Regions from separate parts of the Mesorhizobium sp. M1E.F.Ca.ET.045.02.1.1 genome, predicted to be linked through region 3. Evidence: riboswitches for the same ligand, from Rfam matches in the RefSeq annotation. Region 3 holds a riboswitch; each other region holds the start of a gene.

Region 1 (7,956 bases), 2.3 Mb from region 3:
GATCGCATCGAGGCGATCAACCGTGAGGTTGGCCTCCCCTTCGCTAGAGCCGACGGCCGTGGTGTTTTCCGGATATTCGAGGCCGACATGGATCGCAAGCTGCGCGAACGCCGTGCCCTCGAACAAGACTTGCGGTCTGCGCTGGCAGGTGGCGAATTATTCCTGCACTACCAGCCGCAGGCGGGCATGTCCGGCGAAATCGTCGGCTTCGAGGCTCTGATCCGGTGGTCCCACAAGGACCGAGGGATGATCCCACCCGCCGAATTCATTGCGGTGGCCGAAGAGAGCGGACTGATCGTGCCTATCGGCGAATGGGTGCTGCGGGAGGCATGCCGCGAGGCGGCTTCGTGGGTGAAACTGGTCCAGGTGGCGTCAACCTGTCTCCAGTGCAGTTTCGCCAGGGCGATCTTCCTGACTTGGTGCACTCGGTTCTGCTTGAGACGGGGCTCGACCCAAAGCGGCTAGAGCTGGAAGTAACCGAGAGTGTGCTGTTCGACGACTTCTCGCGGGCAAGTTCGATCCTCAGGCGGCTGAAATCGCCCGGCGTGAAGATCGCCCTGGACGACTTCGGAACCGGCTACTCGTCGCTTTCCTATCTCCAGTCTTTCCCCTTCGACAAGATCAAGATCGACAAGTCCTTTGTCTGGATGATTCAGAAGAACCCGCAATCGGCCGCCATCATTCGTGCGATCGTCGGGCTGGGCCGAGGCCTATCAATGCATATCATTGCAGAGGGCGTCGAGACGTTGGAGCAGTTGACCTTCCTTAGCGAGGAAGGCTGCAATGCTCTGCAAGGATATTTGATCGGACGCCCCCATCCGATTGAGGCGTACGCAAATAGGTCGGCAGACCTGAAGCTATGGCGAGCAGCGCGCGTCCTCGCCGTAGACGGCGGTAGCCGCCGCACGGAGCCTGCAGCACAACACAAACAGAGCCCGCCTCCGCATAGACTGTGATCAGGCTGCGTCGTGGAATGAAACCAGCCTCCGGCGCCGGTCGTCCCAAAGCACGAGCCTGACGCATTTGAGGCTGTCCCAGAGGGTGATACGTCCAATGCAGGCAAGTTGCGGATGGTCGCGCAGCACTTCCGGCAAGCGGTAGTAGGGAATCCGGCTGGACAGATGATGGACGTGATGGATGCCGATGTTGCCGGTGAGCCACCGCAGCACCGGCGGAAGATCGTAGTGCGAGGCGCCATGCAGCGCCGCTTGGGGAAACCGCCAATCCTCGCCCCCCGACCAATGCGTCTCCTCGAATTGGTGCTGTACATAGAAGAGCCAAACGCCAGCCGCACCTGCCAGCAGTGCGACCGGCAGGTGGATTAGGAGAAAGGTAGCCAAACCGACGGTCCATACCATCAAGGCAGACAGCGTGACGATCGCAATATTCGTCAGCATGGTCGAAATCCAAGGCAGCGCACCCGAGCTCATCATCCCAAACGGTAGGCGCTGCTTGAATAGGAATAGCCAAGCTGGCCCGATCCCGAACATCACAAGCGGGTGCCGGTACAGCCGGTAACCGACCCGCTTTATCGGCGAAAGGGCACGGTATTCGGCAATCGTCAGCGTGGTGATGTCACCGACTCCGCGTTCGTCGAGATTGCCTGCAGTCGCATGATGGGCGGCGTGAGCGCGCCTCCAATAGTCATATGGGGTCAGAGTCAGGACCCCAAGCAGGCGGCCGGTCCAGTCATCGAGTCCGCGACGGGCGAAGAACGAGCCGTGGCCGCAATCGTGCTGGATCATGAACAGCCTAAGCAGGAAGCCGCTGGCAGGAAGGATCGCGATCAGCCCGGGCCAGAAGCTGTTGGTCAGCGAAAGACAAGCAGCCGCCCAGAAGATGGCGAAAGGGACAAGAGTGATGAACAGTTCGAAGGCGCTACGCCCTAGACGCGGCTGTCGGTATTTCGCCAGCTTCTTCAACCACGCTCCGGCATTGTCTTCAACAAGTGAAGCGGGTGGATAGACATGTGCGCTCATTATAACCAGTCCGTTTTTTTCGCCACCCTGCGATCATCTGCTAGGGCAATGGCCGCGCCCGTGGGATTGGGCGCAGGTGTTGAAGTATTAGGCCTGACGGGCCTTGCGGGGCGCCTCGTCGGCCACGACGCGCGAGACCCGATTGCCCATTTCTGTCTGACGGGCTCCGGCTTCCGCCCTTACCTCAGCCTTGGCAGCCGCAGCTTCCGCCAAAACCCGCTCATTGTCGGCGACCTTCAGCGCTTCGCGCTCGGCGCGATGGGCATCGCAGCGCGTTCCCGGCAGGGAGTCGGTCAATTGCCCATGCCACCGCCGGGGGATGGCGCGGCATCCTTGGCTGGAACGTCGGTGATCATGGCCTCGGCGGTGATCAACAGGGCGGCGATCGAACCGGCGTCCTGGAGTGCGGTCCGCACCACCTTTGCCGGGTCGACGATGCCAGCCTTGATCATATCGACATAAATCTCGTTCTGGGCGTCGAAGCCCTGATTGTAGTCCTTGCCCTTGGAGAGCTTGCCGACGACGATCGAACCTTCGACGCCTGCATTTTCTGCGATCTGGCGGACCGGCGCCTCAAGCGCCCTCAGCACGATCGAGATACCCGCCGTCACATCGGCATTGGCGCCATTCAAGCCGGCAAGCGCCGATCTGGCGCGCAAGAGCGCCACGCCACCGCCTGCAACGATGCCTTCTTCCACAGCGGCACGCGTAGCATTCAGCGCGTCGTCGATGCGATCCTTCTTTTCCTTGACTTCGGACTCGGTGGCGCCGCCGACGCGAATGACTGCAACGCCGCCGGCGAGCTTCGCCAGTCGCTCCTGCAGCTTTTCCTTGTCGTAGTCGGAAGTGGTTTCCTCGATCTGACTTTTGATCTGCTGTATGCGCGCCTGAATGGTCGCCTTGGTGCCGGCGCCGTCTATGATCGTGGTCGTGTCCTTCTCGATCAGCACGCGCTTGGCGCGGCCGAGCATGTCAATGGCAATGTTCTCCAGTTTGATGCCGAGATCCTCGGAAATCATCTGGCCGGCGGTGAGCACGGCGATGTCTTCCAGCATCGCCTTGCGGCGATCGCCGAAGCCAGGCGCCTTGACGGCCGCGACCTTGAGGCCGCCGCGCAGCTTGTTGACGACGAGCGTCGCCAGCGCCTCGCCCTCGACATCCTCGGCGATGATCAACAATGGCTTGCCACTTTGCACCACGGCTTCGAGGATCGGCAGCAGCGTTTGCAGATTGCCGAGCTTCTTTTCATGGATGAGGACGTAGGCGTCCTCCAGCTCGGCGCGCATCTTCTCGGCATTGGTGACGAAATAGGGCGAGAGATAGCCGCGGTCGAACTGCATGCCTTCGACGACGTCGAGTTCGGTCTCGGCGGTCTTTGCTTCCTCGACGGTGATGACGCCGTCGTTGCCGACCTTGTCCATCGCCTTGGCGATCATGTCGCCGACGGTGGCATCGCCATTGGCGGCGATGGTGCCGACCTGCGCGATCTCACCGGCCGATTTGACCTTCTTGGACCGCGCCTGGACTTCCTTGACCACCGCGGTAACGGCCTGGTCGATGCCACGCTTCAGGTCCATCGGGTTCATGCCGGCGGCGACGAGCTTGGCGCCTTCGCGCAGGATCGATGCGGCCAGCACCGTGGCGGTGGTTGTGCCGTCACCGGCAAGGTCGTTGGTCTTCGAGGCCACTTCGCGCACCATTTGCGCGCCCATGTTCTCGAACTTGTCGGCAAGCTCGATTTCCTTGGCGACGGCGACGCCGTCCTTGGTGATGCGTGGCGCGCCATAGGCCTTGTCGATGACGACATTGCGGCCCTTGGGGCCTAGTGTCACCTTGACGGCGCTGTTGAGAAGCTCGACGCCGCGCAGCATGCGGTCGCGGGCATCGGTGGAGAATTTGATTTCCTTGGGGGGCATGATTTTTCCAGTTCGGTTGGGACGGCAAGACGCCGACGGCGTCGCCCGGAGACTCAGAATCGGGAGCGTCCTATGCGCGTCCGGTGAATACGCGCGGCGCGCACGTCAGGCTGCCCTCTTGGCAGCCACGGTCTTGTTGAAGATGATGCCCATGATGTCGGCTTTCTTCATGATCAGAAGGTCATCGCCGTCGATCTTGACCTCGGTGCCCGAGCATTTGCCGAACAGGATCAGGTGGCCCGCCTTGACCTTGAGCTCGACCAGCGCGCCGTCTTCGTCGCGTGCGCCCTGGCCGACGGCGATGACTTCGCCTTCCTGCGGCTTTTCCTTGGCATTGTCGGGAACAATGATGCGGCCCTTGGATTTGGTGTCACTTTCCGCGCGCCTGATGACGACGCGGTCTTGGAGTGGCCGGAATTTCATGGAAGCTTCTTTCTGAGGCCGGCATAGCGGCCACGCCCATATATATAGCCCGGTTGGCACTCGTTAGATAGAAGTGCCAAACTTAATTCTCGAGCGCCCCAAAATAGTGGAAATCGAGATAGGGGTAATCAAAAACAGTTCCGCCATCTCGGCAGCTTCCCAGGCCTTGGCCCAGTGGTCCTTGTGGAGACGAAAAGCGCCGCTGCCGTAGCGGGGGCAGCGCCGGCACCGACTTCCCAATTATCCCATCCGCGAGACGAACGTGCACCTTAAGCACCCTGATCAAATCATCGATCGCCCAAACCGGTCCACAGGAATGCGAGATCGGTCAGGGGCAAGGACGACTGGCGGTAATAGGGACTTACTCCGCCGCTTCGGCGTAGCGCGCCGGCACATAGTTGAGGATCGGCCCAAGCCAGCGCTCGACCTCCGCCAGCGGCATGGCCTTGCGCCGCGCATAGTCCTCGACCTGATCGCGCTCGACCTTAGCGACGCCGAAATAATAGCTTTCGGGATGCGACAGGTAGATGCCGGAGACGGAGGAGCCGGGCCACATGGCGAAGCTTTCGGTCAGGCTGACGGCCGCATTGCGTTCGCCGTCGAGCAGACGAAACAGCGTCGCCTTTTCCGTATGGTCGGGTTGCGCCGGATAGCCAGGTGCCGGGCGGATGCCGCGATAGGGTTCGCCGATCAGGTCGTCCGGGGCCAGGTTCTCATCGGGCGCGTAACCCCAGAACTCCTTGCGCACCTTCTCGTGCATGCGCTCTGCGAAGGCTTCGGCGAAACGGTCGGCCAGCGCCTTGACCATGATCGAGGAATAGTCGTCGTTGGCCCGCACGAAGCGCTCGGCGATCGTCACTTCCTCGATGCCCGCGGTGACTATGAAGCCGCCCACATAGTCGGCCTTGCCGCTGTCCACAGGCGCCACGAAATCCGACAATGCGACATTGGCCTTGCCGTCGTGCTTGGCCAGCTGCTGGCGCAGCGTGAAGAATGTCGCCAGTTCGTGCGAGCGGGCCTCATCCGTGAACAGTCTGATATCGTCGCCGGCGGTATTGGCCGGCCAGAAGCCGATCACGCCCTTGGGCGCAAACCATTTTTCCGCGATGATCTTCGCCAGCATCGCCTGGGCGTCCTCGAAGAGCTGGCGTGCCGCCGGCCCCTGGTCCTCGTCGTCGAGGATTTTGGGATAGCGGCCCTTCAACTCCCAGGTTTGGAAGAATGGCGTCCAGTCGATATAGCGGGCAAGCTCGGCCAGATCCCAGCCTTCGAAGACCTTTAGGCCAAGGAAGGACGGTTTTGGCGGCTCGTAGCCCGTCCAGTCGACCTTGTGGGCATTGGCCCGCGCCCTGGCGAGCGGCAGCCGCTGCTTGTCGGCTTCGCTGCGCGCATGCGCGTCGGCAACCTTCTTGTACTCCGCGCGAACGTTCTCGACATAGCCGGCCTTGGCCTCGTTCGACAGCAGTGCCGACACCACGCCGACGGCGCGGCTGGCGTCGGCGACATACACCGTCTGGCCTTTCGCATAGCGCGGATGGATCTTGACCGCCGTATGCACGCGGCTGGTCGTCGCACCGCCGATCAGCAGCGGAATGTCGAAGCCTTCACGTTCCATCTCGGCCGCCATATGCGCCATCTCGTCGAGCGAGGGCGTGATCAGGCCGGACAGGCCGATGACGTCGACCTTTAGCTCACGCGCCGTCTGCAGGATCTTCGCCGCAGGCACCATGACGCCAAGATCGATGATCTCATAATTGTTGCAGGCAAGGACCACGCCGACGATGTTCTTGCCGATGTCGTGGACATCGCCCTTTACCGTCGCCATCAGGATCTTGCCGGCGGTCTGGCGCTCGCCATTGTCGATCCCGCTGGCGGCGTTCGCCAGCTTCTCCGCCTCCATGTGCGGCAGCAGGCCGGCCACCGCCTGCTTCATCACGCGGGCCGACTTCACCACTTGCGGCAGGAACATCTTGCCGGCGCCGAACAGGTCGCCGACGACATTCATGCCCGCCATCAGCGGGCCTTCGATGACATGCAGCGGCCGCTCGGCGGCGCGCCGCGCGTCGTCCGTGTCCGCGTCGATGAATTCGGTGATGCCATTGACCAGCGCGTGCGAAATGCGCTGCTCGACCGGCCAGTCGCGCCAGGCGAGAACGCGTTCCTGCGCCTCCTTGCCCGCCGTGCCCTTGAAGCGTCCGGCGAGTTCCAGCATGCGCTCGGTCGCCGTGCCGCCGCCCTTTGGCTCACGGTTGTTGACAACATCCTCGCAGGCTTCGCGCAGTTCCGGGTCGATGGTGTCGTAGACGGCAAGCTGCCCGGCATTGACGATGCCCATGTCCATGCCCGCCTGGATGGCGTGGTAGAGGAACACGGCATGCATGGCCTCGCGCACCGGTTCGTTGCCGCGGAACGAAAAGGAGAGGTTCGACACGCCGCCCGAAATATGGACATGAGGAAGCGTCGCGGTGATCTCGCGCGCAGCGTCGATGAAATCGACACCGTAATTGTTGTGTTCATCGATGCCGGTGGCGATGGCGAACACGTTCGGATCGAAGACGATATCCTCGGGCGGGAAGCCTGCCTGTTCAGTCAGGAGCTTGTAGGCGCGGGTGCAGATCTCGACCTTGCGCGCCCTGGTGTCGGCCTGGCCGTCCTCGTCGAAGGCCATGACGACCACCGCAGCGCCATAGGCGCGCACCAGCCTGGCATGATGCAGGAACGCTTTCTCGCCTTCCTTCATGGAGATGGAGTTGACCAGCGGCTTGCCCTGGACGCATTTGAGGCCGGCCTCGATGACTTCCCACTTGGAACTGTCGATCATCACGGGAACGCGGGCAATGTCCGGCTCGGCCGCGATCAGGTTGAGATATTCGACCATCGCCTTCTTCGAATCGATCAGGCCCTCGTCCATGTTGATGTCGATGATCTGGGCGCCGTTGGCGACCTGGTCGCGCGCGACATCGAGCGCGGCGACATAGTCGCCCGCCGTGATCAGCTTCCTGAACCTGGCGGAGCCCGTGACATTGGTGCGCTCGCCGACATTGACGAACGGAATCTCGTCGGTCAGCGTGAACGGCTCGAGGCCCGACAGGCGCATCTTCGGCTCGATCTTCGGGATGGCGCGCGGCGGATATTTCTTAACCGCCGCCGCGATGGCGCGGATATGGTCCGGCGTCGAGCCGCAGCAGCCGCCGACGACATTGACCAATCCGTCGCGCGCAAAACCCTCGATCTGTTCAGCCATGAATTCCGGGCTCTCGTCATACCGGCCGAATTCATTAGGCAGGCCGGCATTCGGATAGGCGCAGACAAAGGTGCCGGCTACGCCCGAAAGCTCATCCAGATGCGCGCGCATGGCGTTGGCGCCGAGCGCGCAATTGAGGCCGATCGTGAACGGGCTGGCGTGACGGACCGAATGCCAGAACGCCGTCGGCGTCTGGCCGGAGAGCGTGCGGCCGGACAGGTCGGTGATCGTGCCGGAGATCATGACCGGCAGATGAATGCCCTTTTCGACAAAGATCTCGTTGCAGGCGAAGATCGCCGCCTTGGCGTTCAGCGTGTCGAAGATGGTCTCGATCAGGATGATGTCGGCGCCGCCATCGAGCAGCCCGCGCAGCTGCTCGCCATAGGCATAGCGC
Region 2 (7,956 bases), 2.4 Mb from region 3:
GGTCGAGGCGCCTATATCGAGCGCCTCGCTCCCCGAAGGATCGAGCCCGAAACGGTCGAGGCCGGCAATCAGCTTCAGCGCCGCGCGCGACACATAGGCCTGCGCCGGATCGTCGATGGCGACGCGGCAGTCCGGCGCGACGGACTGTCCGGGCTTGCGGGCAGCGCTGCCGTCAACGCTGACCGTGCCGCGCTCGATCGCGTCGCGGGCGCGCGAACGGCTGGCGAACAGGCCGCGCCCGACGAGCAGTTCGTCGAGCCGGAGGCGCGCGCCGGCTGGCAAAGGAGAGTTCATTGGCCTTCATTGGCGAAAGCCGGACGCGAAGGCAATGGGAGCCTGTTGAATATGGCGCGCGGCGCGGCAGAATGCGGGCCTTCATCCAACCTGAGGAGGAGGCAATGCTCAAGGGAACCTGCCATTGCGGCGCCGCGCACTGGACCCTGGAAGGCGATCCGGGATCGATCACGGCCTGCAATTGCACGCTTTGCCGCCGCTACGGCACGCTCTGGGCCTACGATTATGCCGACGAGCGCATCCACATCACAGGTCCGATGCGTTCCTATACGCGCGCCGAAGTGGCCGAACCCGCGCTCGAGATATTGTTCTGTCCGAAATGTGCCTGCGTACTTGCCTGGCGCGGCTTGCGGTCCAGTTCGAGCGGCCGTACGCGCATCGCCGTCAATGTCAGGCTGGCGCCGCCGGAGGCCGTCGCCGATCTGCCGATCAACCATTTCGACGGTCTCGACACGTTCGACGATCTGCCACGCGACAGCCGCTGCGTGCGCGATATGTGGTTTTAGAAGACCGTCTGCGAGACCGGGCGCTCGACGGCCGGCATCAGGCCGTCATTGTTGGAGGCCTGCTTGCGCGGCTCGACCGGAGCGGGCGCAGCCGGCGCCGCTTCCGGCAGCACAACCAGTTGAGCGACCTGCTTATAGGAGAAACCGCCCCGGATATCGCCCATCTTGCCGGCAACGATCTCGACCACCGCTTTCTCGAGGTTGCGATCGTAACGCGTTTCGGCTGCCGCCGGCGCGGCCATGGCCATCGCAAGGGCCATGCCACTTAGGAACGATTTCATTGTTCTTATCCCCGCCTAAGGACCAAGGTCTTAGCAGGGCGCCGTTGAAAATCGACCAAAAGACAGGGTAACCGAACCGCCAAACGGAAGCGTTAACAATGAGTTACGATTTCTGGTTTAACGCAATTCCGGACGCAAAACCGCCGTGCACTTTCGCTGGGATTGCTTCCAAAGCCGGCAAACAGATTCAGCGCGTTGAGAATTAGATTCAGGCGCGCTGCGCCTGCACGCCGTGGCCGAGCGCGGCAAAGACCGTGCCCACGATGCCGGCCGCGTCGAGGCCCGCGTCGGCATACATTTTTTCCGGCTTGGCGTGATCGGTGAACTCGTCGGGCAAGATCAGCGGGCGGACCTTGAGGCCATTTTCCAGCAGGCCTTCATGGGCGAGGAAATGCAGCACATGGCTGGCGAAGCCGCCGACAGCGCCCTCCTCCACCGTCACCAGAACCTCATGCGAGCGCGCGAGGCGGCGGATGAGATCCTCGTCCAGCGGCTTGGCGAAGCGGGCGTCGGCAACGGTGGTGGAGAGGCCGGCCGCGCCGAGCTCCTCCGCTGCCATCAGGCAATCCTGCAGCCGCGTGCCGAAGGAAAGCAGCGCCACCTTGGTCCCTTCCTTCAGGATCCGTCCCTTGCCGATTTCGAGCACCGAGCCGCGCTCCGGCATGTCGACGCCGACGCCGTTGCCGCGCGGATAGCGGAAAGCGATCGGGCCGCCGTCATAAGAAGCGGCGGTGCGCACCATATGGCGCAGTTCCGCTTCGTCGGCGGCGGCCATGACGACGAAGCCGGGCAGAGAAGCCAGGAAGGTCGTGTCGAAGGCGCCGCAATGGGTGGCGCCGTCGGCGCCGACGAAGCCGGCGCGGTCGATCGGGAAGCGCACCGGCAGTTTCTGGATCGCCACGTCATGCACGACCTGGTCGTAGGCGCGCTGCAGGAAGGTTGAATAGATGGCAGCGAAGGGCTTGTAGCCCTCGGTGGCCAAGCCGGCGGCGAAGGTCACCGCATGCTGCTCGGCGATGCCGACATCGAAGGTTCTGGCCGGGAACACCTCGCCGAAGAGGTCGAGGCCGGTGCCGCTCGGCATGGCGGCGGTGATCGCCACGATGCGGTCGTCCTCGCGGGCCTCCTGGATCAGGCTTTCGGCGAAGACCTTGGTGTAGCTCGGCGCGTTGGCCGGCGCCTTGGCCTGCGCGCCGGTGATGACGTCGAACTTGTTGACGCCGTGATATTTGTCGGCGGCGGCTTCCGCCGGCGCGTAGCCCTTGCCCTTCTGGGTCACGACATGGATCAGCACCGGGCCGTCGGCATTGTCGCGAACATTCTTCAGCACCGGGATCAGATGCTCCAGATTGTGTCCGTCGATCGGGCCGATGTGGAAAAATCCCATCTCCTCGAACAGCGTGCCGCCGGTGACGTAACCGCGCGCGTGCTCGACCGCCCGGGTGATGGCACTGTCGGCGCGCTTGCCGAAATAGGAGGTCAGCTTCTTGCCGAAATCGCGCAGGCCGAGATAGGTCTTGCCGGAGGCGAGCCTCGCCAGATAGGCGCTCATCGCGCCGGTCGGCGGCGCGATCGACATGTCGTTGTCGTTGAGGATGACGATCAGACGGGCGTCGAGCGCGCCGGCGTTGTTCATCGCCTCATAGGCCATGCCGGCCGACATCGCTCCGTCGCCAATCACCGCGATGACATTGTTGCGGCCGCCCGACAGATCGCGGCCCATGGCCATGCCGAGACCGGCGGAAATCGAGGTCGAGGAGTGTGCGGCGCCGAAGGGGTCGTATTCGCTCTCGGCTCGCCGCGTAAAGCCGGAGAGGCCACCCTCCTGGCGCAGCGTGCGGATGCGGTCGCGGCGGCCGGTCAGGATCTTGTGCGGATAAGCCTGGTGGCCGACATCCCAGATCAGCCGGTCTTCCGGCGTGTTGAAGACATAGTGCAGCGCGACCGTCAGCTCGACCACGCCAAGGCCGGCGCCGAGATGGCCGCCGGTGTGCGAAACGGCGTCGATCAGTTCGGCGCGCAGCTCGGTCGCCAGCTGCGGCAGCTCGCTTTCGTCGAGCGCCCGCAAATCCGCAGGGATGCGGACCTTGTCGAGAAGTGGCGTATCGGGCTTCGGGTTCACTCTTTGGCGGCCTGCTGAGATCTTTGGGAGCGGTTAACCGTTTCACGGGACCGCTCTGTCTTTTCTGTTTCACGCAATTCCGGACGGAAAACCGCTTCACACTTTTCCTGGAATTGCTCCCTGTTCCACGCAATTCCGGACGGAAAACCGTTTCACATTTTTCCTGGAATTGCTCCAACTTTCACAAATATGCGCCTTGATCATGCGCGAAATATGCCGCTGGCGAGCGAATGTAAATGCGTGTCAGTGACGCGGTTGGCGCAGGATGTCCATCCAGTTCTAACCTTCCGGCAACGGGATGAATTCTTCCTCATCGCCAGGAACGATATCGAAGCGGCCTGTCTTCCATTCTTCCTTGGCCTGCTCGATGCGTTCTTTCGAGGACGAAACGAAATTCCACCATATATAACGCTTGGAGCCCAGCGACGCTCCGCCGAACAGCATGAAATGCGCGCCCCGTTCGGACGAAACGACGATCTCCTCGCCCGGTTTGAACACCAGAAGCCGCTCCGCCGGAAAATGATCGCCGGCAATCGAGACCTCGCCCTCCAGCGTATAGATGGCGCGTTCCTCGGCATCGGCGGGGATTTTCACGCTGGCGCCCGCCGCCAGCCGCAGATCGGCATAAAGCGTGTCCGATGCGGTCGCGACCGGCGAGCGCAGCCCGGAAAATTCGCCGATGACGACGCGGCCGCTGACGCCTTCGGCGTCGATCTCGGGCAGGCGGATCACCGATGTGTTGGCGAAGACCGGGGCGATCTCCTCCTTGCCGTCGGGCAAGGCGAGCCAGGTCTGCAAGCCGGAGACCGACATCGGCGCGCCGCGCAGCTCTTCCGGCGTGCGCTCGGAGTGGACGATGCCGCGGCCGGCGGTCATCAGGTTCACATCGCCTGGCGCGATCACCATTTCGGTGCCGAGCGAGTCGCGGTGCCGGATCTTGCCGTCGAACAGATAGGTGACGGTGGAAAGCCCGATATGCGGATGCGGGCGCACGTCGATCGCATGGCCGGCGCGCAGGATGGCCGGCCCCATGCGGTCGAAGAAGATGAACGGTCCGACCAGCCTGCGTTTTGCGGTCGGCAAGGCGCGGCGGACCTCGAAGCCGCCGATGTCCTTGGCGTTGGGGATCACCATCAATTCGATCTGGTCGCAGGCGAAGGCGTCGCCGGCCTCGGGATCGTTGCCTGGAAAGAAGCTCATGGCAGGTCTCAGGCGAAGCGGAGCGCGGATCTGGCTTTCGCCTTGGCCGCCTCTTCCTCGCGATTGCGCGGATGCTGGGTGGTTTCCATCGAATCGAGCAGTTCGCGCGCCGCGGCGGCAATCGCCTCGACGGCATGGTGGAAGGCGTGCTCGTTGCGCTTGGAGGGCTTGGTCGAGCCGCTCAGCTTGCGCACGAACTGCAGGGCTGCATCATGGACCTCGTCGTCGGTTGCCGGCGGTTCGAAGTTGAACAGGGTCTTGATGTTTCGGCACATGCTTGAACTCCTTGCAACACACCTTACTCGGCGTCGAGCGGCTCCGTTCCAACCGGCTTGCCGTCGCGCGAAAGCCTGATCTTCTCGACTTTGTCCTCGGCCGCCTTGAGCAACCGGTCGCAATGCGCCTTCAGCGCCTCGCCGCGCTCGTAGATCCGGATGGACTGGTCGAGCGGGACGTCGCCGCGCTCCAGATCATCGACGATCTTCTCCAGCGCGTCGAGCGCCTGTTCGAAGCTCATCGTTTTGACGTCTTGGTTAGCTTCATCAGCCATCATTTATCCTTTCATCAGCCGCCCGACATGGGCGGCGACCGAAAATGCCAGTCCCTGCAGATCGTAGCCGCCCTCCAGCAGGCTGACGAGCCGGTTGCCGCTATGGCGCCCGGCGCGCTCCATCAACTGGCCGGTTGCCCAATCGAAATCGTCCTCGGTCAGGTTGATCTCGGCGAGCGGATCGCGATGGTGCGCATCGAAGCCGGCGGAAATGATGATCAGGTCCGGCGCGAACGCGTCGATCGACGGCAGCACGCGCGAAAGGAAGGCGTCGCGGAACAGCTCGCTGCCGGTGCGGGGTGCCAGCGGCGCGTTGACGATGTTGCCGGCGCCGGTTTCGCTTTTCGCGCCGGTGCCCGGATAGAGCGGCATCTGGTGCGTCGAGCAATAAAGCACCGACGGATCGTCCCAGAAGATGTCCTGCGTGCCGTTGCCGTGGTGGACGTCCCAATCGACGATGGCGACGCGCTCGGCCTGATGCTTCTTCTGTGCATGACGGGCGGCGATCGCCGCGGTGTTGAACAGGCAAAAGCCCATCGCGGTGGTCTTTTCGGCGTGGTGGCCGGGCGGGCGCGCGGCGACGAAGGCATTGGCGGCGCGGCCTTCGAAGACATCGTCTATCGCCGCGTTGGCGGCACCGATCGCCGTCACCGCGGCCTGCCAGCTCTTCGGGCTGGCGCTGGTGTCGGCGTCGATGGAGACGATACCGCTTGCGGGAATGGCCGCGCGGATGCGGGCAACAAAATCTTCCGGATGCGCGTAGAGGATGGTCGCCTCGTCGCCTTCCGGCGCCTTGACGCGGTCGAGAGCCGAAAAAGCCTCGTCATCCAGCACGCGCTCGATGGCGCGCAAACGGTCCGGCCTTTCAGGGTGGCCGGGCGGCGTGAGGTGTTCCAAGAATACCGGATGGGTGTAGAGACGGGTGGTCATGGCGCCTAATCTAGGCACGCGTGGCCCGGATGACCATGTTTGATGGCCGAATGGCTGGGGAAAATTGCGCCCGATAGTGTCGCTGGCGGCATTGGCGCGGCCTCTGCTTCGCGATAAGGTCGGACTGCTGCCTGGTGCCCGCGAGGCGGGAGAATCGGGAACACGGTTGAACTCCGTGGCGTGCCCAACGCTGTGAGGGGGACCGCGCCGGCAAAAGCCACTGTCCTAGACGGGAAGGCGCCGGACGTGGGTCGATCCCGAGCCAGAAGACCGGCCCGGCAGACATGGTCTTCCGCATGGTCAGGCGGAGGACTGCTGTCGCAAGGGACAAGCGATGCAGGCACAAGCGGCCGCCATGGGCGGCGATGACTTTGACCAATTGGCGCGCGATGCCGTCTATCGGGCGATGTTCACCCGGCGCGACGTGCGCAGCCATTTCGTTGCCGACGGTATCGACGATGCCGTTCTGGCGCGGCTGCTGACGGCCGCCCATCACGCGCCGTCGGTCGGCTACATGCAGCCCTGGAATTTCATCGTTATCCGCGATGTGACAAGGCGGCGGCAGGTGCGCGACCTGTTCCTTGCCGCGCGCGAGCAGGAATTGCCGGCGATCGAGGCGGAGCGGCAGGCCCTCTACCGCAAGCTGAAGCTCGAGGGCATCTGCGAAAGCGCGCTCAATCTCTGCATCACCTGCGACCGGCAGCGTTCAAGGAACTCGCCGCTCGGGCGCTGGCACAACCCGGAAATGGACCTCTACAGCACCGTCTGCGCGGTGCAGAACTTCTGGCTGGCGGCGCGGGCGGAAGGTGTCGGCGTCGGCTGGGTGAGCATCATCGAAACGGAAGCGCTGAAGCGGCTCCTGTCGATCCCCGAGCACGTCACGCCGGTTGCCTATCTCTGCGTCGGCCGTGTTTCGGAATTCGCGCCGAGGCCGGACCTCGAGGCGCATGGCTGGGGCAAGCGCCTGCCGCTGGCCGAGCTGGTGATGAGCGAGACCTTTTGCGGCGCCGGCGAGGCGCCGCTCAAGTCGGCGATTGCCCGCCTCGGAGAGCAGCCGAAGCCGTGATCGGGCTGCCGTCGTGATCAAGGGGCTGCCGATCAAGCAGCCCGGGGCGAATCCCAGCGCGAGCCGCCGAAGGAGCCGAGCGCCTTGTCGCGAAGCTCTCTGAATTTCGATGACGCTTCGGCCAGCCGCTGATCCCATTCCGGGTTCGGAACCTGGCCTTCGATGGCGTCGAAATAGACCTGCATCAGCGAGACGATGGCGAAGGGTTCGATGAAGGCCGCCTTGAAGGCCCAGGCAAAGACGATTGCCAGCACGAAGGCCCAGCCGGCAAGCTGGCCCGGCATGACCCACAGGATCGCGCCTGCCGGCGCCAGCATCAAAAGAAAGATGACGAAGGACACGCCCCACATGATCACCGCCAGCCAGACGGCGTTCTTGACCATGTGCTTGCCGTTCTGCGCGTAGAGCACGACGCCTTGCCTGGCGGTTTCGAACGGAGAGTTCGAATTGATGCGGATGTTGTAGCCGAGGATGATCTCGTCGACATAGGTCAGCGACAGGCGGATGACGGTGTTGATGAAGCTGACGAGGCCGTTCAAGCCCGGAATGGGCAAGAACGCCGCGATGCCGCCGATCAGGCCGGTGATGGCGCGGATGGCGCCCTTCACCAATTGGTCGACGACGAAAAGAATGTTGGCCTCGGCGAAGCGCTGGGTCACCACTTCCTTCGCATAGGCGATCTGGCGCTGGCCGTCGGGGACGTCGTGGCCATCGATCAGGTGGACCATGACGGCGATGTGACCGGCCTTGAGCACATAGAGGATATATTCGCGGATCCAGTAGACGGCGATCGAGACGACGCCGAAGCCGACAACCCCGCCCCACAAGGCAAAGGACATCGGTCCATCGGGATCGGTGGAGATGTGGCCGACACCGTAGCCGACGCTGGCGCCGGTGCCGGTCGCCATGATGTAGGCCAACGTGATGCCGAAATAGACGATCATGCGAAAGACGATGAACGGCCATGTCCGCATCATGATGGACACCGACCGGCCGATGCTGAAGTC
Region 3 (7,956 bases):
GAAGGCGCGGAAGGCGAGCGCCGGATCGGCTTCGATCTCGCCCTTGAATGAAATCGCGCCGGCCAGGATGCGGCCGTCGAGTTCTGGCAGCACGACATGCATGGCGAGGTCTGCTGGCGCCAGGCCGCGCTGGTTCTTCTCCCAGACCTCGCGCTTCGTCGTGGCGACGATGACCTGGAAGACCGGCACGCCGGCGCGGTCGAAAAGTGTTTCGGCGCCGGGTTCCGCGCCGGAGGCGAAGGCGGTGGCGGTGATGATGGCGGCCGGGTTCAGCGAGGCGAGGGCGGTTTCGACGAAATCCAGCGAGGCTCTATCCTTGAGGCTGGACACGAAGATCGGCACCGGGGCCATGCCTTGCAGCCGCAATGCTTCCGCGAGGGCATCTATCGGCGCTATGTCGGCGGCAAGTAGCATGGAGCGATAGAAGAGGATCGGGATGATGGACGCGGCGTTTCCCTCCCCCTCGAGGGGAGGGTGGCCCGCAGGGCCGGGAGGGGTCGGGACGACTGGGCTTAACGTCTCTTCCTGTGGTCGTTCTTCATGGTGCCGGCGCGTGTCGCGGAGGACCCCACCCCCGGCCTGCGGCCGGACCCTCCCCTCAAGGGGGAGGGGGACCACGCCGCGACCGGGCTCGTAATAACCCGCCTTCGGCACGCTGACCGGTTCGGCCACCGCCGCATCCGATCCGGCAAGCCGCGCCAGCCTTTGCACCAGCGCGCGCATATTGGCCGGGCCGCCCTCGCGGAAATAGCCGAGCAAGGCGTCCAACTCGGCGCGTGGCAGCGTCGAGCCCTCGATCAGCCGCTGATCCTCGTCATGGCTTTCGCCGGGCAGCAGCGCGAGCTTGATGCCGCGCTCGCGCGCCACCGTCGCGAGCTGATCGCAGCCATAGCGCCACCAGTCGTAGCCGCCGAGGATGCGGACCAGAACGACCTTGGCATGACGGGCGACGCTGTCGATCCAGAGGTCGACCGACATCGGGTGGCGGAGGTCGCGAAGTGCTGCGAGCCGCATCGACGGCAGGTGTTCCGCGTCCGCTTTCCACGCAGCGGCCAGGCCGGCGAGGTCGCTGTCGGTGAAGGACAGCGCCACGACATCCGCAGGCGTCTGCCTGAGATCGATCGGCTCGGCGAGATCGTCGAGCGAGGCGGATGTCGTGGTGAGGATATGCATCGCTTTTCGTGCTTGCCTCAGCCGGCGAGGATACGTTCGACCGCCGGGCGATTGAGCCCCTTGAGGCCGATGACGACGAGCCGCGAGCGGCGGTCGTCCTCGGTGGTCCAGGCGCGATCGTAATAGTGGTTGACGCGCGGGCCGACGGCCTGCAGCAGAAGCCGCATCGGCTTGCCGCCAACCTCGACGAAGCCTTTGACGCGCAGCACGTTTTCCTGCTCGGCCGCAAGGGCGACGCGCTTCGCCAGCTCGTCCGGATGCAAGATCGACGGGATATCGATGACGAAGGAATCAAAATCGTCGTGCTCATGTTCGAGCTCGTCGTCGTGGTGCGTCTTGCGGTTTTCGATGTCGTCCTCGACGGCAAGGCCGAGGCCGAGCAACACCGACGGATCGACCTTGCCGTGCGTGGTCGGCAGGACTTTCACGGCCCGCGCCACATGCTCGCCGATGACGGCGTTGGCGCGCTGCGAGCCGGCCGCGTCCATCAGGTCGCTCTTCGACAGGATGATCAGGTCGGCGCAGGCGATCTGGTCCTCGAACACCTCCTTGACCGGATCGTCATGGTCGAGCGAGTCGTCGGCGGCGCGCTGCGCCTGCAGGGCGTCCATGTCGGAGGCGACGCGGCCGTCGGCCAGTGCCAGGCCATCGACCACAGCAACGACACCATCGACGGTGACGCGGCTCTTCACGCTAGGCCACTGAAAGGCTTGCACCAGCGGCTTCGGCAGAGCGAGGCCCGAGGTCTCGATCAGGATGTGGTCGACCTTGGGGTTAAGCGACAGGATCTGGTCGAGCGCCGGGATGAAGTCGTCGGCGACGGTGCAGCAGATGCAGCCATTGGCGAGCTCGACGATGTTTTCCTCGGGACAGGTGTCGATGCCGCAGCCTTTCAGGATCTCGCCGTCGATGCCGACATCGCCGAATTCGTTGACGATGATCGCCAGCCGCTTGCCCTTGGCGTTTTCGAGCAGGTTGCGGATCAGCGTCGTCTTGCCGGCGCCTAGGAAGCCGGTGACGACGGTGCAGGGAACACGGGAGACGGAGGCGTTCATGGTCAGTCCTTCAGGAGGTCGAGAGGAGGGATGCGGGCGACAAGGCCGCGCTTGAGGGAATCGGGCCGGCCGCGCCAGGGGATAAGGCCGTCGGTCGAGGTGGCGAAGAGTTTTGCGCCGGCGACGAGGTCGGCGCCGCTGGCGGTTTCCAGGTCGCCGAAGACGTAGCTCCAGCAGCCGTCGCGCAGGAGCGCTGCGCTCAGGCGGCGCTTGCAATTGCCGAGGCATTCGACGGTGCGGATGCGGATGTTTTCGTCCGATGCGGCGCGTCGCGTATCTTCGGCAAGCAGGGCGCCGGCGCGCGGATGCGCGTCCGAGCCGGTCTCGTCGCGGCAGGACGAGCAGACGATGACGGTGACTCCGGCCAATGCGTCGTCGGGCTCGGACGAAAAATCCGCGATATTGGCTGGAAAACTGCCGTTGCGATCCAAAACCAGGCTCCTTGCCCGGAAAACCCGCCGGGCGTTCGGATACTTAAAGTCTCAGACGGCAGGTCTCCTGGCTCGCGGGTCATCGCCTTGGCGCCGCCTTCCCGGGAGACATCCCAGTGGTTTTCGGCTGAGGCTCGTCGCTCACAGTTGCGGGGACAGCCGCGGAGTTGGGATTTTTCCCGCACCGCATTCCCTCTTGGCTCCTCCCTTTGCCGGGAGAAGACCGTCTGCGGCGGATTTAGGCTTAGAGCTACGCGGCTGTCAACGCGCGGCTACGACACCGAAATGTCGGCCAGCGCCGGCCCAAGGTCGCCGGCCGGGGTTACCTCGATGCTCTCCAGGCCTAGCCAGGTCTGAATCTGTTTCAGCTCATCGAAGAGCTGGGCGGCCGTTTCGGTCGGAGCGCCGGCTTCAGCATAAGCCGCATGGACGCGCAGCATGCTCGCCGGGCGGTCGGCCCTCAGATCGACACGGGCGACGATCCGGTCGCCTAGCAGGAAGGGCAGCACATAGTAGCCATACTGGCGTTTTTCGGCCGGCGTGTAGATCTCGATGCGATAGCGGAAGCCGAACAGCTTTTCCGTGCGGGTGCGTTCGAAGACCACCGGATCGAAGGGAGCGAGCAGGGCGCGCGCCCCGATCCGGCGCGGAATGCGCGCGTCCTTATAGAGATAAGCGGTCTTGTCCCAGCCTTCGACCCGCACCGGCAGCAGTTCGCCCGTCTCGACCAGTTCCTCGATGCGATCCTTCACGTCGCCCGGCGCGAGGCGGAAATAATCGCGCAGGTCGCCATAGGTGGCGATGCCGTGGGCGCGCGCGGATATGCGCAGCAATTCACGGTGCGCGTCCTCGACAGAAGGCACGGGCAAATCCAGCACAGACTGCGGCAGAACACGCTCCGGCAGATCGTAGTAGCGTTCGAACCCGCGCCGGTAGGCGGTGGTGATGCGCCCGGCCCAGAACAGCCATTCGAAGGCGTGCTTGGCCTCGCTCCAGCCCCACCAGCCGCCGTTGCCCTTGTGGCCTTCGATGTCGGAGGCGGCAATCGGCCCGCGTTCCGCGACTTGCCCGTAGATCTCGTCGATCATTGCCTTGCGCTCGCGACCCCATTTGGCGAGGCCGAGATACATTTCCTCGCCGCGCTCGGCGCGCTGCATGCGCCAGCGCATCAGCGGCCAGGTCTCGACCGGCAGGAACGACGCCTCATGCGCCCAATATTCAAAGACGGCGCGCTTGCGGCTTACGGCCGCGTTGTCGAGCAGCGCGAGCGGGTAGGGGCCGAGGCGCGAATAGAGCGGCATGTAGTGGGCGCGCACCACCGCGCTGACGGAATCGATCTGCAGCAGGCCGGTGCGAGAGAGCACGCGGGCGAGGTGCCGGCGATCGGGCGTACCGGCCGGCCGCGCATCGGTGAAGCCCTGTGCGCCGAGCGCGATGCGCCTGGCCATGGCCAGCGAGATCTTTTCCTTCATCGAGCTGCTCTCGCCCTGATCAGTTCTGCCGGATTTTTAGCCGGTGATTCCGGCCATGCTAGCAGGCAAATGGCGGGAGATATGTCAGGAGAGAAAAGTGGAGTAAAAAGTGAAAGAAATCAAACAGGAGCGGATCGGACCAGTTTCTTCCGATATGGCGTCCAGGGCGGGATTTTGAACAAGGTTTGACTTGCGTCGCCGAAACCGCTGCGCTAACCCTCGCCGCGTCGCAGCATAGGGCCCTTAAAACGGTTCAGCGGGTTAAACTGTCACGCTTCCGCATTAGAGTCCGTTGCTGTAATCAAAGTGAATTGGCCGCCAACGGAAAGCCGCCGCATGAGCGCACTCCTAAGTTCGTATCTGCCCATCGTCCTCTTCATCGCAGTAGCGATGGTCGTTGGTCTCGCGCTTATCATCGCGCCGTTCCTGGTGGCCTACCGCAATCCCGACCCGGAAAAGCTTTCCGCCTATGAATGCGGGTTCAATTCGTTCGACGACGCCCGCATGAAGTTCGACATCCGCTTCTATCTGGTGTCGATCCTGTTCATCATCTTCGATCTCGAGGTCGCCTTCCTGTTCCCATGGGCGGTGTCCTTCTCCAAGCTCGGTATGCTCGGCTTCTGGTCGATGATGGTGTTCCTGGCGGTGCTGACCATCGGCTTTGCCTATGAATGGAAAAAAGGAGCGCTGGAATGGGATTGAACGACAGTTCAGGCACCCTCGTCGCGCCGAAGCCCAAGGGCATCATCGACCCCAACACCGGCAGGCCGGTGGGGGAGGACGATCCCTTCTTCCTCGAAATCAACAATGAGCTGGCCGACAAGGGTTTCCTCGTCACCTCGACTGAAGCGCTGATCACCTGGGCGCGCAGCGGCTCGCTGATGTTCATGACCTTCGGCCTCGCCTGCTGCGCGGTCGAGATGATCCACACCTCGATGCCGCGCTACGACAGCGAGCGGTTCGGCGTCGCGCCGCGCGCGTCTCCGCGCCAGTCCGACATCATGATCGTGGCCGGCACGCTGACCAACAAGATGGCGCCGGCGTTGCGCAAGGTCTACGACCAGATGCCGGAGCCGCGCTACGTCATCTCGATGGGCTCCTGCGCCAATGGCGGCGGCTACTACCACTATTCCTATTCGGTGGTGCGCGGCTGCGACCGCATCGTGCCGGTCGACATCTACGTGCCGGGCTGCCCGCCGAGCGCGGAAGCGCTGCTCTACGGCATTCTTCTGTTGCAGAAGAAGATCCGCCGCACCGGCACGATCGAACGGTGAGCCGATGACCCAGGCGTTGACCGAACTCTCCACCTATCTCGGCGAGAAGCTCTCCGGCCGCATCGGCGAAACCGTGCTCGCCTATGGCGAACTGACCGTCTCCGTCGAACCGGGCAATCTGATCGAGGTGGCGACCTTCCTGCGCGACGACCCGCGCTGCCAGTTCATCTCGATCATCGACATCTCCGGCGCGGACTATCCGTCGCGGGCCAGGCGCTTCGACGTCGTCTACCACCTGTTGTCGCCGAAGCAGAATGTCCGCATCCGGCTCAAGGTCCAGGCCGACGAAGAGACGCTGGTGCCGTCGCTGACCGCCGTCTATCCCGGCGCCGACTGGTATGAGCGCGAGACCTACGACCTTTACGGCGTGCTGTTCTCCGATCATCCGGACCTGCGCCGCATCCTCACCGACTACGGCTTTGATGGGCATCCGCTGCGCAAGGATTTCCCGCTGACCGGCTTCGTCGAGGTGCGCTACGACGACGAGGCCAAGCGGGTCATCTACGAGCCGGTCGAGCTCAAGCAGGAATTCCGCAATTTCGATTTTCTTTCTCCTTGGGAAGGGACGGACTACGTCCTGCCGGGGGATGAAAAAGCGAAACAGTGAGTAGGGAAGTAGTAAGTAGGGAAGGAATTGGGAAAGCGGATCGAATCTTATCGCGACCTGATGGTGTGGCAATCGGCGATGATTCTCGCTGAAGATTGCTATCGCGTCACCAAAGGTTTTCCGAAAGACGAGATCTATGGAATGACCTCCCAGATGCGCCGCTCGGCGGTATCTATCGCCGCTAATATCGCTGAAGGGTATGGTCGTGAGAATAGGGGTTCGTTCGTTCAATTTCTGCGCATGGCGCAGGGTTCGTTGAAAGAGCTAGAGACCCACGTATTGCTGGCATGCCGTGTGGGTATGCTGGAAAGAGACCTTGAGACTGAACTGCTGCTTCGGTGTGAAGAGATTGGGAAAATGATGCGATCTCTGATCAGAACGGTGCAGGCTAAACAGGCGGAATAAGTAGGCGTTGAGCTGATGATCACTACTCACTACTCACTACTGACTCGCCAGAGGCGCCAGAATGGCTGAAACCTCCGTCCGCAACTTCAACATCAACTTCGGTCCGCAACACCCTGCAGCGCATGGCGTTTTGCGCCTGGTGCTGGAGCTGGACGGCGAGGTGGTCGACCGCGTCGATCCGCATATCGGCCTGCTTCATCGCGGCACCGAGAAGCTGATCGAGGCAAAGACCTATCTGCAGGCGGTGCCCTATCTCGACCGGCTCGATTATTGCGCGCCGATGAACCAGGAGCATGCCTTCGCGCTCGCTGCAGAGCGCTTGCTCGGCATCGAGGTGCCGAAGCGTGGGCAGCTGATCCGCGTGCTCTATTCCGAGATGGGCCGCATCATGTCGCACATCCTCAATGTGACGACGCAGGCGATGGACGTCGGCGCGCTGACCCCACCGCTGTGGGGCTTCGTCGAGCGCGAAAAGCTGATGGTATTCTACGAACGCGCCTCCGGCTCGCGCATGCATGCGGCCTATTTCCGGCCGGGCGGCGTGCACCAGGACCTGCCGCAGAAGCTGATCGAGGACATCGGCAAGTGGATCGACCCGTTCCTGAAGTCGATCGACGATCTCGACGCGCTGCTTACGCCTAACCGCATCTTCAAGCAGCGCAATGTCGACATCGGCACGGTGTCGCTGGCCGACGCCTGGGCCTGGGGTTTTTCGGGCGTGATGGTGCGCGGCTCGGGCGCGGCCTGGGACCTGCGCAAGGCGCAGCCCTATGAATGCTATTCCGAGATGGATTTCGACATCCCGATCGGCAAGAACGGCGACTGCTACGATCGCTACCTCGTGCGCATGGAAGAGATGCGCCAGTCGGCGAAGATCATGCGCCAATGCGTCGATCTTTTGCTCGGCAAGGAAGGCACTGGCCCGGTTTCGAACCTCGACGGCAAGGTGGTGCCGCCGAAGCGCGCGGCAATGAAGCGCTCGATGGAAGCGCTCATCCATCACTTCAAACTCTATACCGAGGGCTATCGTGTGCCGGCCGGCGAGGTCTATGCGGCCGTCGAGGCGCCCAAGGGCGAGTTCGGCGTCTATCTGGTCTCGGACGGCACCAACAAGCCTTATCGCTGCAAGCTGCGCGCGCCCGGTTTCGCGCATCTGCAGGCCATGGATTTCCTGTGCCGCGGCCACATGCTGGCCGACGTCACCGCCGTACTTGGCTCCCTCGACATCGTGTTTGGTGAGGTCGATCGCTAAATGTCAGTCCGCCGTCTCGCAGATGCCAGCGTCCAGCCAGCCTCCTTCGCCTTCACCAAGGCGAACGCGGCGGCGGCCAAGCAGTGGATCGCCAAATATCCGAAGGGCCGCGAGCAGTCGGCCATCATCCCGTTGCTGATGATCGCGCAGGAGCAGGAAGGCTGGGTGACCAAGGCGGCGATCGAGACGATCTCCGACATGCTCGGCATGCCGCGCATCCGCGGCCTCGAGGTCGCGACCTTCTACACGCAGTACCAGCTTAATCCGGTCGGCACCCGCGCCCATAT

Evidence for each region. A riboswitch is a leader RNA that binds a small molecule or an ion and turns the genes downstream of it on or off. The one in region 3 is predicted to bind cobalamin.
Region 1: linked by a shared signal. The riboswitch ahead of EJ070_RS33770 (co-chaperone GroES) and the one ahead of EJ070_RS21830 (DUF1636 family protein) in region 3 are both predicted to bind cobalamin.
Region 2: linked by a shared signal. The riboswitch ahead of bluB (5,6-dimethylbenzimidazole synthase) and the one ahead of EJ070_RS21830 (DUF1636 family protein) in region 3 are both predicted to bind cobalamin.

The regions. Positions count from the first base shown of each region.
Region 1 covers NZ_CP034447.1:6,885,672-6,893,627, forward strand. Annotated here, with positions in the region: partial or broken gene EJ070_RS33750 (EAL domain-containing protein) at 43-956, shown strand; gene EJ070_RS33755 (fatty acid desaturase) at 957-1,979, opposite strand; partial or broken gene EJ070_RS33760 (hypothetical protein) at 2,067-2,246, opposite strand; gene groL (chaperonin GroEL) at 2,273-3,895, opposite strand; gene EJ070_RS33770 (co-chaperone GroES) at 4,001-4,318, opposite strand; cobalamin riboswitch at 4,317-4,605, opposite strand; gene metH (methionine synthase) at 4,680-7,956, opposite strand, start outside.
Region 2 covers NZ_CP034447.1:6,940,982-6,948,937, forward strand. Annotated here, with positions in the region: gene EJ070_RS34020 (TlyA family RNA methyltransferase) at 1-294, opposite strand, end outside; gene EJ070_RS34025 (GFA family protein) at 399-800, shown strand; gene EJ070_RS34030 (hypothetical protein) at 797-1,081, opposite strand; gene dxs (1-deoxy-D-xylulose-5-phosphate synthase) at 1,290-3,203, opposite strand; gene EJ070_RS34040 (pirin family protein) at 3,483-4,403, opposite strand; gene EJ070_RS34045 (DUF2277 domain-containing protein) at 4,412-4,678, opposite strand; gene EJ070_RS34050 (exodeoxyribonuclease VII small subunit) at 4,702-4,953, opposite strand; gene EJ070_RS34055 (histone deacetylase family protein) at 4,957-5,883, opposite strand; cobalamin riboswitch at 5,999-6,177, shown strand; gene bluB (5,6-dimethylbenzimidazole synthase) at 6,218-6,949, shown strand; gene EJ070_RS34065 (hypothetical protein) at 6,982-7,956, opposite strand, start outside.
Region 3 covers NZ_CP034447.1:4,542,896-4,550,851, forward strand. Annotated here, with positions in the region: gene cobN (cobaltochelatase subunit CobN) at 1-1,173, opposite strand, end outside; gene cobW (cobalamin biosynthesis protein CobW) at 1,191-2,228, opposite strand; gene EJ070_RS21830 (DUF1636 family protein) at 2,231-2,659, opposite strand; cobalamin riboswitch at 2,699-2,902, opposite strand; gene EJ070_RS21835 (winged helix-turn-helix domain-containing protein) at 2,932-4,131, opposite strand; gene EJ070_RS21840 (NADH-quinone oxidoreductase subunit A) at 4,468-4,833, shown strand; gene EJ070_RS21845 (NADH-quinone oxidoreductase subunit B) at 4,824-5,405, shown strand; gene EJ070_RS21850 (NADH-quinone oxidoreductase subunit C) at 5,410-6,012, shown strand; gene EJ070_RS21855 (four helix bundle protein) at 6,040-6,417, shown strand; gene EJ070_RS21860 (NADH-quinone oxidoreductase subunit D) at 6,479-7,669, shown strand; gene EJ070_RS21865 (NADH-quinone oxidoreductase subunit E) at 7,670-7,956, shown strand, end outside.